4 regions of the Arthrobacter sp. R3-55 genome follow, and region 1 is predicted to be linked to each of the others. Evidence: riboswitches for the same ligand, from Rfam matches in the RefSeq annotation. Region 1 holds a riboswitch; each other region holds the start of a gene.
What was found. Region 1 has a riboswitch for cyclic di-AMP ahead of M1D51_RS17880 (aggregation-promoting factor C-terminal-like domain-containing protein). Riboswitches for the same ligand answer to the same signal wherever they lie in the genome.
Positions count from the first base shown of each region.

Region 2: another riboswitch for cyclic di-AMP. It lies ahead of M1D51_RS19820 (NlpC/P60 family protein); the one in region 1 lies ahead of M1D51_RS17880 (aggregation-promoting factor C-terminal-like domain-containing protein).
Region 3: another riboswitch for cyclic di-AMP. It lies ahead of M1D51_RS16910 (M23 family metallopeptidase); the one in region 1 lies ahead of M1D51_RS17880 (aggregation-promoting factor C-terminal-like domain-containing protein).
Region 4: another riboswitch for cyclic di-AMP. It lies ahead of M1D51_RS01505 (hypothetical protein); the one in region 1 lies ahead of M1D51_RS17880 (aggregation-promoting factor C-terminal-like domain-containing protein).

Region 1 covers NZ_CP096423.1:3,920,174-3,923,374, forward strand. Annotated here, with positions in the region: gene M1D51_RS17870 (response regulator transcription factor) at 1-59, shown strand, start outside; gene M1D51_RS17875 (sensor histidine kinase) at 63-1,559, shown strand; cyclic di-AMP (ydaO/yuaA leader) riboswitch at 1,692-1,853, shown strand; gene M1D51_RS17880 (aggregation-promoting factor C-terminal-like domain-containing protein) at 1,859-2,701, shown strand; gene M1D51_RS17885 (dolichyl-phosphate beta-glucosyltransferase) at 2,872-3,201, shown strand, end outside.
Region 2 covers NZ_CP096423.1:4,343,768-4,346,968, forward strand. Annotated here, with positions in the region: gene M1D51_RS19815 (FAD-binding protein) at 1-626, shown strand, start outside; gene M1D51_RS19820 (NlpC/P60 family protein) at 724-1,512, opposite strand; cyclic di-AMP (ydaO/yuaA leader) riboswitch at 1,516-1,684, opposite strand; gene M1D51_RS19825 (copper resistance CopC family protein) at 1,859-2,494, opposite strand; gene M1D51_RS19830 (NCS2 family permease) at 2,609-3,201, shown strand, end outside.
Region 3 covers NZ_CP096423.1:3,702,411-3,705,611, reverse strand. Annotated here, with positions in the region: gene M1D51_RS16915 (metal-dependent transcriptional regulator) at 282-977, shown strand; cyclic di-AMP (ydaO/yuaA leader) riboswitch at 1,170-1,399, shown strand; gene M1D51_RS16910 (M23 family metallopeptidase) at 1,406-2,236, shown strand; cyclic di-AMP (ydaO/yuaA leader) riboswitch at 2,382-2,543, shown strand; gene M1D51_RS16905 (C40 family peptidase) at 2,548-3,201, shown strand, end outside.
Region 4 covers NZ_CP096423.1:296,644-299,844, forward strand. Annotated here, with positions in the region: gene M1D51_RS01500 (PucR family transcriptional regulator) at 1-260, shown strand, start outside; gene M1D51_RS01505 (hypothetical protein) at 460-1,809, opposite strand; cyclic di-AMP (ydaO/yuaA leader) riboswitch at 1,812-1,956, opposite strand; gene M1D51_RS01510 (ATP-dependent DNA ligase) at 2,203-3,201, shown strand, end outside.

The sequences.
Region 1 (3,201 bases):
ATCCGCCCATGATCCACACAATCCGCGGTGCCGGCTATGTCATCAAGCCCGCGGACTAGGCGTTGAGCACACTTTCAGGGGTGGCCAGAAAGTCCCGCCGGAGCTGGCTGAACCCCTCCACCTGGCATTTGCGCACCCGGCTGGTCCTGGTGGCGATGGCACTGCTGGTCGCCATCTGCGGGGCGGTGGGTGTGGTCAGCTACGCCTCCATGGACATGGTGTTCAACAGGCAGCTCGACAGGCAGCTTGAGCAGGCGTCCAGCCGCGCGAACGACTTCGGCAGGCCGCCGTCGAACTTTCCCTCCTCACCTTCGGGGAAGCCGGACCCGCTGGAGGCGCGGGGTCAGGCCGCCGGAACGCTTAACGCCAGGATCGACGGTTCCACCGTCCGCAGTTCCGGGCTCATTGACGCCCAAGGCAACCGTGTTGCCTTGTCCCCCGAGGATGAGCAAGTGCTGTTGGCACTGCCCAAGAGCGGTGATCCGGTGGATCGTTCCCTCTCCAACGGGGACTATCGGCTGGTGGCGGTCGCCCCCTATGGTGACGTGATCGTCACGGGCCTGCCTCTCGCGGACAAACAGAGCGCCGAGGCCTCGTTGGTGTGGACCATGGTGCTGGTCTCGCTGGGCGGACTGGTCATCATCGGCCTCGCCGGCACCGTCATCATCCGCCGGACCATGCGGCCTTTGGAGCAGCTCTCCGAGGTGGCCACGAAAGTTTCGCGACTACCGCTCGACGCCGGTGAAGTGGCACTTGCGGTGCGCGTACCGCCGTCGGCCTCTCATCCCGGAACGGAAGTGGGCAGCGTAGGCCATGCCCTGAACCTGATGCTGAACAACGTCTCCAGCGCCTTGGAAGCCCGCCAGGAAAGCGAAACCAAGGTGCGCCAGTTCGTCGCGGACGCCTCACACGAACTCCGGACGCCGCTCACTGCCATCCGCGGTTACACCGAACTGCTGAGGATGACCGAACACTTCACAGATGACGGCTGCAAATCCCTGGCGCGCGTGCAAAGCCAGTCAGAGCGGATGACAACCCTGGTGGAGGATCTCTTGCTGCTCGCCAGGTTGGACGAGGGCCAAGCGATCAAGGTTACCGATGTGGACCTCACCCAGTTGGTGATCGAAACGGTCAGCGATGAGAAAGTCATGGCACCGGACCACGTGTGGCAACTGCAACTGCCGGAGGAACCCGTCACGGTCCGCGGCGACTCCATCCAGCTGCACCAGGTCCTGGCAAACCTGCTGTCCAATGCCCGCAAACATACCGATGCCGGCACAACTGTGGTCACGGCCGTTATGCTCTCGGCCGATGGCAGCGCAGTGGTGACCGTGACCGACAACGGGCCGGGCATTCCAGAGGATTTCCAAGGCCGCATCTTCTCCCGCTTTGCCCGGGCCGATGCCGCGAGATCGGGTTCTGAAGGGACGTCGGGACTAGGCTTGTCGATCGTGGAATCCATCGTGGAAGCGCACGGCGGAAGCGTGGAAGTGACGTCAAAACCGGGTCGCACCGAGTTCGCCCTGCGACTACCAACCGTCACCGCCGAAGAGATGTAACGAACTCGGCAAGGCGACTCACCGGCGTCGTGATCTCTGTTACCTAAATGTGACTTCTGCGAATTCCTCCTGTACCGTCGAAAGGGTGGGTCGCCCCAACTGGCCCGCATCCGGGATGCGCCGAGCTCTGCCACTTCCCGGAGTCCGTTCTTACTCCGAGGCAGAGACGGGGGACCCAGAGTCTCCGGGCCCAGGCATTTATGCCGGACCCTTGGGGTGAAGCCGCAGCGACACGCGCGGCCGGATGACCTCATCCGAACCCGACAGCTAACTCCGCAGGCGCTGAGAGGTAATCACACATGTCTGAATTTAACGATCAGACGCGCCCTTCCGCGCGTCACCGCGATGAGCACAACGCACCGTTGACCAAGTCGCAAACCGTCCTCAAGAACGCTGCCCGCCAGGGTAAGTCCGGCCACCGCATGTCGGTTGTTGCCGGCGTCGTGGCCGCTGCGCTGGGCGTCGCTTCGCTCGGTACTGCTGCCAACGCCACCCTGAACCTCCCTGAGGCGAGCCGCGTTGCAGAGACCCAGGCTGCTGCCCAGGTCAGCACCAACAAGACAGCCGAAATCTCCGCTTCCTTGGACGCAGCCGCCGCAAAGGGCGCTGCTGACCGGGCCGCTGTGGACAAGGCCGCTGCTGAAAAGGCTGCCGCCGAGAAGGCCGCCGCCGACCAGGCCGCCGCTGAAAAGGCTGCCGCCGAGAAGGCCGCCGCCGATCAGGCTGCTGCGGAGAAGGCAGCCGCTGATGCTGCAGCCAAGCAGGCCGCCGACGCCGCTGCTGCCGCCGAAAAGGCCGCCGCCGAAGCTGCTGCCGCCGCCCCGAAGGCCGTGGATGACCCCGCCGCCGCCAAAGCCTACGCTGCCAGCATCCTCGGCAACTATGGCTGGAGCGCCAGCGAAATGACCGCGCTGAACACCCTGTGGGAGAAGGAATCCAACTGGAGGACCACTGCCACGAACGCTTCCAGCGGCGCTTACGGCATTGTCCAGTCCCTGCCTGCTTCCAAGATGGCCACTGCCGGTGCTGACTGGCAGACCAACTACCAGACCCAGATCAAGTGGGGCCTGAACTACATCAAGGAGCGCTACGGATCCCCGTCGGCCGCCCTGGGCTTCCACCTGGCCAACAACTGGTACTAAGCCACACTGCCTGAGGACCGCGCCGGTTGCCGCCGTTCGCACCAGTAACCACTGGAGCGAATGGCGGGAACCGGCGCGGTTTTCTGTTTTCACAGGTGACCGCCGTAGCTCACAGTGGCGTCACAGCCCGCGCCTAAAGCACTCATAATCGGCGGGGCCATTCTGAAGACATGACGCTCACAAATCCCACCACCAGCGCTCCGCCGCGACGCTTCCACTCGGCGCGCTTCGGTGGCGGGGCGGCAACTTATTCACAGCAGGACCTTGCAGGGCCACAACCCCGACGCTCCCCCATTGACACCCGTGCTGCCGTTCCTGTTCTGGACGTCACCCTTCCCGTCGCCAACGAGGAAGCCCGTTTGGAACGGAACCTGCGTAGGCTTCACTGGCATCTCACCGACTCGTTTCCCCACAGCTTCCGCATTACGGTTGCGGATAACTGCAGCACTGACAACACCCTGAGGATCGCCGAGCGCTTGGCCCGGGAGCTCCCTGAAGTG
Region 2 (3,201 bases), 420 kb from region 1:
GCTTGGCAGTTGCCAGTGAGCTCAGCCGTTATGGCGTGGGCTCCATAGTGGTGGACGGGTTCGGCGCGTTGTCCGCAACCGGCCCGTCAGTACACACCGGAATGCTTCAACGCTGCGACGCCGCTGATCCAGCAGCCATGCAGGAACGCAACGAAATCCTCCGCCACCTACGGAACTACGCCGCCAGCCACCACCTGGATGTCCGCAGCACCACCCGGGCTGTACGCCTTGATTTCCTTGGCTCCGACCCGTCCCAGCAGATCGGCTACGGACTGGCTGCCAGCATGACCACTGCCGGGCTCAGAACGGGGCTCCACGCCTCCGGTCCACTCGAATCCACCCGCCGTCAGTGGGCCGTGCACACTGCCAACGGGGTCCTTCTGGCCGACCATATTGTGGTGACGCGCTGCGCACAGAGTCAGTTGCGCCGCATGCTGGCCGAACTGGGCATAGCGATCGGGCAGAATCTGGTGGCCGCCATGCGGGCCGTCGGGATGCACTTGGTGGGAGTCGGGGAACTCATTACGCCCACACCCAAGGAAGTGCTTCGCCAGGCAAAGGCTGTGGGCCAGGCGATATCATCCAAGGTTGCCCTCCCGGCAGGCCCGGGCATCGCTACCGCCTAGGACTCTGAACTTTAACTCACATTATTTAACGCCAAAGGCCGGTGTCCTCGAAGATTGGTTCTTCGAAGACACCGGCCTTTGAACTGAAGCGTGAGGCTTATGCGCCAGCGCGTACGTAGGTCAGGGGACCCGTTGCGGTCAACCAGCTGATGGGGTGGATGCCCGTCTGGTTGCCGTTGATGCCACCGCTGATGGCCTGGCCGTTGCCGATGTAGATGGCAACGTGGCCGGACTGGACGATCATGTCGCCGGGCTGGGGCGAGCTGACAACCTTGCCGTAGTTCATGAACTGCATGGGACCGAGGTCGCCAACAGGAATGCCTGCGGAACCGAGGGCCCGCTCCACCATGGCGGTGCAGTCCTGCATGATGCCGATCTGGGCGTAAGCCGAGGCAACCATGGCAGCGTTGACGCCACCGACGGCCGGGGCTGCAGCAGGAGCCGGAGCCGGAGCCGGAGCTGCGGCCGGAGCGGCAGCAGCAGCCTTGGCAACAGGAGCCGTTGCAGCTGCAGTGGTGACTGCAGCCTTCTTGGCGACGGGAGCCGGAGCAACCGGAGCCGGCTTCTCGATGACCGGAGCTGCTACGGAAGCAACAGCGGGGCGCTCGAAGTTGACGGTAGCCGTGGCCAATGCGGTCACAACCTGGGTGGGAGCCTCGGAAACGGTCTCAGCGACCGTTGCAGGGCTGGAATCCCGCTGAACCGGAGCTTCAGCTGCGTGGGCAGCAATGGAGCCGGTCAGGACAAGGCCGGAGGCTGCTGCGATAACAGCTGCCTGGCGGCCAGCGCCGGAAGCGTTGCTGGCGACTGCCTTGGAGATGGAGATGAACGGATTAGGACGTACGCTGTCCGCCTTACGACGGCCGCGAAGAATGCGTGAAGACATGAAAGAGCCTCTCCCGATGCCTGCGAGGTTAGCTGTCGGATTCGGATGGGAGTCACCCGGCCACTACGCCCCGCTGTTACGCGGAAGCTTCGTGACTTCACCCCAAGGCACGCTCGAAAGCGACCTAAAATGGGTTCCCCGTCTCTGCCGTAAGGTTTGTCTGCGAACGGATTCCGGACTGCGGCAGAGCTAGGCAATCAGGCCGGAAGTGCCCGCTACGTGGAACAGGCACAGGTACAACCGTACGCGATGATCACGCCGAAGTCACATTTAAGTAACGAGAACCGCGCTTCTGGCGTGTCGTGGTGACCATTTCGAGATCTTCGCAGCTACGTAGAAAACCCCGTTATTCCGCGGCAGAATCGCCCTCAGAGTCATTTGACGCAGCCAGTTTCCGGCGTGCAGTAACGGCCAGAAAAATAACGAGACCTACAGCAACCACGGCCAGTCCCACGATGCTCCACGGGAAGGGCTGGGAGGCATCCGCGGCCGGTTCACTGCTGCCGTTTCCAGGCGCCCCGGTTCCTGCGGTCGGCACCGCTGCGGAGGATGAAGCCGGGGCCGACGTCGAGGCACCTGCCGAAGCGCCTGTCGACGTCGTGCTTCCCGCGGTGGCAGTGAACGTAAAGGTGCCTTCAATGGGGTGGGAATCGCTGCTGACAACCCGCCAGACCACGGTGTACTCGCCGGCGGGGGCGCCTTTACGCAGCTTTTGAACCGCCTGGTTGTCAATGATTTCAACGGGGCCGTCGGCCCAGTTTTCGCCACCCGCCGTGACAGTTACGCCCGAACCGATGGCAAGCGGCCGGTTGTTGAAGGTAATGGCGACCGACGCCGGCACTTCCGTCACAGCGGCACCGTTGGCCGGCGTCGTGGATTCGGCGACGTCATGGGCGGACGCCGGAGCCGCCGAAAACAGCAGGGCGGACGCGAAGGCAAGAGCAGCAACGACGGCGGCCAGAAGCGGGCGGATGGTACGCATGGGGCGGTTTCTCCTAGTGTTGGCTTCCTTACAGACTAGGCGAATCGTCCGGAGCGCCCGTACCGGACCGCATAGGATTTGAGAGCACACTCCCCTCGATCCCCGGAGTCCTTCATGCTTAAACAAGGTTCTGCAGTAGACCGCTACTTCAAGATTACTGAACGTGGATCCACGTACTCGCGGGAAATTCGTGGCGGCTTCGCAACGTTCTTCGCCATGAGCTACATCGTGGTGCTGAACCCGTTGATCCTCTCCGGGGCTGATTCGAGCGGGGCATCCCTTGGTTTCACTGCCGTCGCGGCCACCACGGCGTTCGTAGCGGGCATCCTGACCATCCTCATGGGCGCGTGGGCCAAACACCCGTTTGCCGTAGCAACGGGCCTGGGCGTCAACGCCTTTGTGGCCGTCACCGTGGCCTCGCACCCGGAACTGACCTGGCCGGACATGATGGGCCTTGTGGTGCTGTCCGGCGTCACCATGCTCATCCTGGTGCTGACAGGATTCCGGACCGCCGTGTTCAAGGCCGTCCCGGAGGCCCTGAAGACTGCGATCGTGGTGGGCATTGGCCTCTTCATTGCACTGATTGGCCTGGTCAATGCGGGATTTGTCCGCCGCATTCCCGACGCCGCCGGCACCACGGTCCCGCTGGGCCTCGGCGTGGACGGCAAGCTCATGGGCTGGCCTACCCTGGTGTTCGCAGTGGGCCT
Region 3 (3,201 bases), 220 kb from region 1:
GGGTATCGGCTAGAGATGGGTCGTGGCAGGTGGCATCAACTGCCCCTTCGACACCCCCAATTCTGCCTGACCCGGTGCGGAGGCAGGAACCTGCAGCCGTCATAGTCCGCCACGTGGAATGCCGGCCAACCATATGCGACCGGAATTATCCAGAGTAATTCCAAATAAGCTAGGCTGGTGGTTGGCGTCCATGGGGCGGCGGTGCACACCGGCCACCCTGGCAAGGGACGCTGTACGGTGGAGATTACGCAAGGAACTGCGTTCGAGGAGAGCTGAGCTGGATGACGGATCTGATCGATACCACTGAGATGTATCTTCGGACCATTTTGGAGCTTGAAGAAGAGAACATCGTGGCTCTCAGGGCCCGCATCGCCGAGCGGTTGCGGCACTCCGGTCCCACGGTTTCCCAGACCATCGGACGCATGGAGCGCGACGGCTTGGTGATTGTTTCCAACGACCGCCACCTGGAACTGACCGAGGTGGGACGCAAGCGAGCCACCGAGGTCATGCGCAAGCACCGCCTTGCCGAGCGGCTCCTGGCTGATGTCATCGGCCTGGACTGGGCTTATGTCCACGACGAAGCGTGTCGCTGGGAACACGTGATGAGCGAGCGTGTGGAACGGCGGCTGTACGAACTCCTGGAACACCCGACCGAATCTCCTTATGGCAACCCCATCCCGGGCCTCGAAGCGCTCGGTGGCCTTGCAAGTCAGCCTTTCCCCCGCCTCGATGTCAACCTCCTCCAGGCGATGGACGGGTATGCGGCCAATTCCCACGTGGCGGTCACCCGTTTGGCGGAGCCCATCCAGGTTGAGCCTGAACTCCTCACCCAGCTGGATGAAGGCGGGATCCGTCCCGGAGCAGCTGTGTCACTCGAGCGCGTTGGCGAATACATCTCCGTCCGGGTCCCCGGTATTGAGGGAGCCCTGGAGCTCCCGCCCGAGGTGGCGGCGCACGTCTTTGTCACCGTCGGCTGACACGCCTTTCCTGACGCGGTGTCATATCTCACTTTTGAGCTGATGGCGCGCGTGTGACCTGCGGTTTTCCGCAATTAGTGATAAGGGGCCGGCTCATCATGCCTCTTCCTGTTGATAACGAATTTATTACTGCGGGCCTTAATCCCCTATAGTTATCTACTAGCGCTGATACCAAAGCGTTACCTGTTCCGGAGCCGAGCTCTGCCAGCGGAACAGGTGTGTCATCCACCACTGGCAGAGGCGGGGGAACCACAAGCGGCTGTCTAAAGAAGCAGCCTTGGGGTGAAGTCCGCAGCAGAAGTGCCCATTTACGCAAGTCCCTCTTGGGATACCTGTGTGCCGTGAGCGCTTCGTGCGGACCGGGTCTTTGAACTCTCTGACCCGAATCCGACAGCTAACTTCGCAGGCTTTTGAGAGAGGAACAGAGTTTGACAACGCAGAACGTCAGGGGCCGCCGCCGCGCGTCGGGCCCCGCTGCTGAGCTGCGGCCAGCCCGCGTCGTATCGGAGATCCGGCCACGCGACACCGAACGCCAGGTGCGCCGCCGTAAGAGCCCGTTACGCCAGGTAGCCGACTTCGCCGCAGCCAGTGGTGTCGGGCAGAAGGCCGGAGTTGCGCTTGCCGCCACCGGACTTGCCCTGACTGTAGGTCTGCCGGCCACCAGCCCGGTCATGGCAACTTCCGAATCAGGCCAAACCGAGGCAGCCCTGGCTGTCACCGGTGGCAGCCAGCCCGAAGTGTCGGCTGCTGCATCGGCAAAAATCGACTTCAGCCGCGCCGCAGTTGCCACCGCCGCCGATCCTGATGGCAAGCTGAAGCAATTGCTCAGTGCGCAGTCCGCCGGAAGCATCCAGCGCGCCTCGTCCACGGGCACCATGGCCAGCCCCCTCGATACACTGACCACTGCTTCCCCCTTTGGCTACCGCATCAGCCCCCTCACGGGTGGTTCCGGTGACTTTCACCGCGGTCAGGACTTCGTAGCCCAGTGCGGCACGGCAGTCCATGCCGCAGCCAGCGGCAAGGTTACCTTTGCCGGGTGGCACGAGTACGGCGGAGGCAACCGCGTGGTGGTAGACCACGGAAACGGCCTTGAGACCACGTATAACCACCTGTCCTCCTTCACCGTCAAGGTGGGCCAGACTGTCAGTCGCGGCGACACTGTTGCGCTGAGCGGCACCACGGGCGCCTCCACTGGCTGCCACCTCCACTTTGAAGTACAGGTCAACGGTGAAGTTGTTGACCCCATGGGCTGGCTTTAGTCCATTTGATGGTCGTCTCTCGCATTCGTGACACACCCCGTGACCTGAATGTGACATTCACGTTCAACTGTTGTACCGTACAAAGCGCATCGGCTTTTTAGGGGGCCGGTGCACTTGAGTGGATTGCCTAGCTCTGCCACCGCTCAAGGTCCGTTCGCATAAATCGTCTGGCAGGGGCGGGGGAACCACTTCTGGTCTTCGTAAGAAGGCCTTGGGGTTAAGTCGCAAAAGCTTCCTTGAAGCAGCGCGGCCGGATGACTCCCATCCGAATCCGACAGCTCACCTCGCAGGCATTGGGAGAGGCTACCTACGTGTCATCACGCACTACCCCTGCGCGCCATCGCGCCGAATCGGTTCGTACGAACCCTTTGAACACGCTTTCCAAGGCTGTTTCATCCAACGCCGGTACCGTTGGCCGTCAGGCCGTCGTTCTGGCAGCAGCCTCAGGCCTCGTCCTTAGCGTCGGTCTGCCGGCCCAGGCAGCAGACACCGACGTTTCCAAGTCGGAAGCCTCCAGCACCCAGCAGATGGTCACCACTGCAGTAGTCACAGCAGAGCCCACCGCTACTGTCTCCTTCGAAAGCCCCGTCGTGGCCACCAAGGAAGCTCCCAAGGTTGTCCAGCGCGCTTCGCAGGCCACCCAGCGGACCGCGGCCAACGGCAACCAGACCACCGCAGGCGCCGTGACCGCGAAGTCCTCCGAAGCCAAGGACGCTGCTTCCAGCGCCGCCGCTTCCGGCCTCGCTGCGATCGCCTACACCGGCATCGGCCACCCGTACGTTTGGGGCGGCACCACGCCCAACGGCTGGGACTGCTCCGGCTTCACCCAGTGGGTTTACGCCCAGGCCGGGATCAGCATTCCCCGCGTCAACGCCTGGACGGCCATGAAGCCCACCAGCACCCCTGCTCCCGGTGACCTGGTCATGCAGAACGGTGGAGCACACGTTGGCATCTACGTCGGCAAC
Region 4 (3,201 bases), 1.2 Mb from region 1:
ACACCGGCTCAGTGCACTTCCGGACCCTGGAGGACCAGGACAAGAACGGCGAGCTCCTGCCCGTCCTGGAACTGCTGTATGACAGCGACGGTTCAGTACAGGACGTCGCCGCCAAACTTCACCTCCACAGGAGCAGCATCTACAACAGGCTGGGCCGCATCCGCCAGCTCATTGGCGCTGACCCGCTGAGCGGCGCAATCCGCCTCGAATTGCACGCCGCTTTGAAGGCCCGGCGCTGGGCGGGCCGGCCGCGGATCTGAGCGTTGAACCAAAAGGAGGCGGGCACCCGGTGTGGGTGCCCGCCTCCTTTTTGGCGTGTGCTGCTCCTGGTTCCCTACGAGCGCCTCAAGCGCTGGCAGCTCCAGCGGCCCAGCCGACGCCGGAAGGTGGCTGTGCGGCTGCTGCTGCAGTACCGGCTGTGCCAGCCTACGTGGGTGGTGATGCGGGGAAGCCGGGTGCTCATTTGAGGGCGTCCTTTGCGGAGTCAAGGATCTGGTCGAGCGCAGACTGGGTGGGCGCCGGCGTGGTGGACGCGGTGGGCTTGCCCGTGGGACGTGGCTTGGTGGTCTGCGTGGGGGTGGGAGTAGGGCTGGGGCTCGGCGTAACGGTCGGGGGAGTTGTTGGCGTCGGGGTGGCCGGCGGCGTGGTGACGGTGTCCGATGGCACATCGCTCGGAACCGGTGCCGGAGCCGGCGGTGTGGGGACCGGACTGGTGGTGCCCGGTGCCGCAGCGATGGTCGCCGGCACTGCGGACGGGACCCAGACGGGGTCAGCCAAGGAAACTTTCGGCGTGGGAACGGACGACGGCGACACTGGCGCAGGTGCCTCCGGAACCGTGGCCGGTTGGCCGGCCGCCGACGTCGCAGCAGCTGAGGCGGACGGAGAAGAAGCCCTGGAGTAGGAAGCGCTGGGGGCCGGCGATGCGGAACCCGAATTCCTGTCGGCGCCGCTGGCTTCCTGCGCGGGTGCCTCCTGGCCGAAGAACGGCAACTCGAGGGCCTGCCCCACGGTGCCGGCCGTCAGGACCAGGCCGAGTGCACCCGCCACCACGGCCATGCGCTGGCTGATGTGCTTGACCGAAGCCGCCTTCACCAGGACCGCCTGGGGTTCGCGTGTAAGCGACGAACCGCCCAATCCTGACCGGGAACCCGGCCCTGGCTGTGAACCCTGCCCGGAGCGTGAACCCGTGGGAGCGCCCGACTGTTGGCGAACGTCCTTCCGGCTAGCCAGTGAGGCCGATGCCGAAGCAGCCGCAGCAACCGGGGCCGGGGATGTAGCCCGGGCCGGCGAAGCGGGGGTCGGCGCGGCAACGCGTGTCACGGGTGTGGTTGCAGGCTCCGGGTTTGCGGACACGATCGGGATGGCGGCTGTGGCCGGCTCGGACGCGGGCTGAGGGTTGGTCGGCTGCTCGGAGGCCTGAACGATCGGAATGGCGGCGGTGGCCGGCTCCGGGGTGGTGGGCTGGGGGTATGCCGGCTGCTTGGGAGCCTGGACGATCGGAATGGCGGCTGTCGGAGGCCCGGGCGTGGTGGATACGCGGGCTTCGGCTTGCGCGGCCTGCTCCTGCTCGGCGGCCCGCTCCCGCTCGGCTGCCCGCGCGGCCGCCCGCGTGGTGGGCGGCGCGACGGTGGGAATGGCCGCAGTGGGGGCGTCCGGCGTCGTGCCTGAAATTTCGGGAGTTTCGGGTGCAGCGGTACTTGCCTGCACGCTGCTGGAGGATCCGCTGGGTTGGGCCCGGCGGCGTCCGGTTGGCTTGGTGCGCTCGCCTTCAGTTCGGGCGCGGCGCGGCTGATCCATGGTTGGGGACATGGTGGTTGCCTCTCAACGCCTTCGAGGTTAGCTGTCGGGTTCGGACGAGGCCGTCCGGCCGCCGTAGCGGCTTCACCCCAAGGACTTGGAAAAGTCCGGGAACTTGTGGGTCCCCCGCCTCTGCCGCGGGTCTGGCGGATTCCGGAGTGCGGCAGAGCTCGGCGTCATTCCGGAAGCGGCCCAGCGGAGATACGGGTCGCCCTACGACGGTACATGAGCAGGAAAGTAAAGTCACATTAATGTAACGGACGGTACGTCTAGCCAAGCGGCAGGGTTCTATGACCTACGCTTCGGGGCTGGCAAGGCCGGAGCGCCAAGCACTGCAGCCAACACGAGCAAGATGTCCATGGCCTAACACTAGCTTCGGCGGGCACCTGCAGGTAGACATTGTCTATGGACCTGCCCGTGATGCCACCCGTCTCGCCCATGCTCGCCAAGTCAGTTCCGGCCATTCCTGATGTTGGGCACTACGAGCCCAAGTGGGACGGGTTCCGGACCATCGTCTTCAAGGACGGTGACGAGATCATCCTTGGCAGCCGCAACGAGAAGCCGATGACCCGCTACTTCCCTGAGGTGGTGGAGGCTCTCAGGAAGAACCTGCCGGACAAATGCGTGATCGACGGCGAGATCATCCTGATCGAGGGAACGCGGCTCGAGTTCGAGGTGCTTCAGCAGCGGATCCATCCGGCGGACAGCCGGGTGAGGATGCTGGCCGAGAAGACTCCTGCGTCCCTGGTTGCGTTCGATATCCTCGCGCTCGGCGACGAGAACCTCATGGATAAGCCATTCTCCGAGCGTCGGGCCATCCTGGAAAGTGCGCTCGCCAAGGCCAAGCCGCCCGTCTATGTGACTCCTGCTGTAACTGACCTTCAACGGGCGCAGGAGTGGTTCGTGCAACTCGAGGGCGCGGGCCTGGACGGCGTGCTGTCCAAGCCGCTGGATGGTGCGTACCAGCCCAACAAGCGGGTGATGTTCAAGACCAAGCATGAGCGCACTGCGGATTGCGTGGTGGCAGGTTTCCGCTGGCATAAGACCGCAAAAGTAGTTGGTTCCATGCTGCTCGGCCTCCACGACGACACTGGTCGGCTGCATCACGTAGGAGTGGTGGCATCGTTCCCCATGGCCAAGCGAGAGGCCCTGGTGGCTGAGCTTGAGCCCTACCAAGTGGACCTCGGTGAGCACCCGTGGGGCGAGTGGGCCAAGCAGGATGAGTCTGCCGGGGGTTCGCGCATGCCCGGCGCCCAAAGCCGGTGGAGCGCAGGCAAGGATTTCTCCTTCGTCCCCCTGCGCCCCGAACTGGTGATCGAGGTGGCTTACGACTACATGGAGGGGGACCGGTTCCGGCACACCACCCAATTTCGCAGGTGGCGGCCGGACAGGACCCCCGAGAGT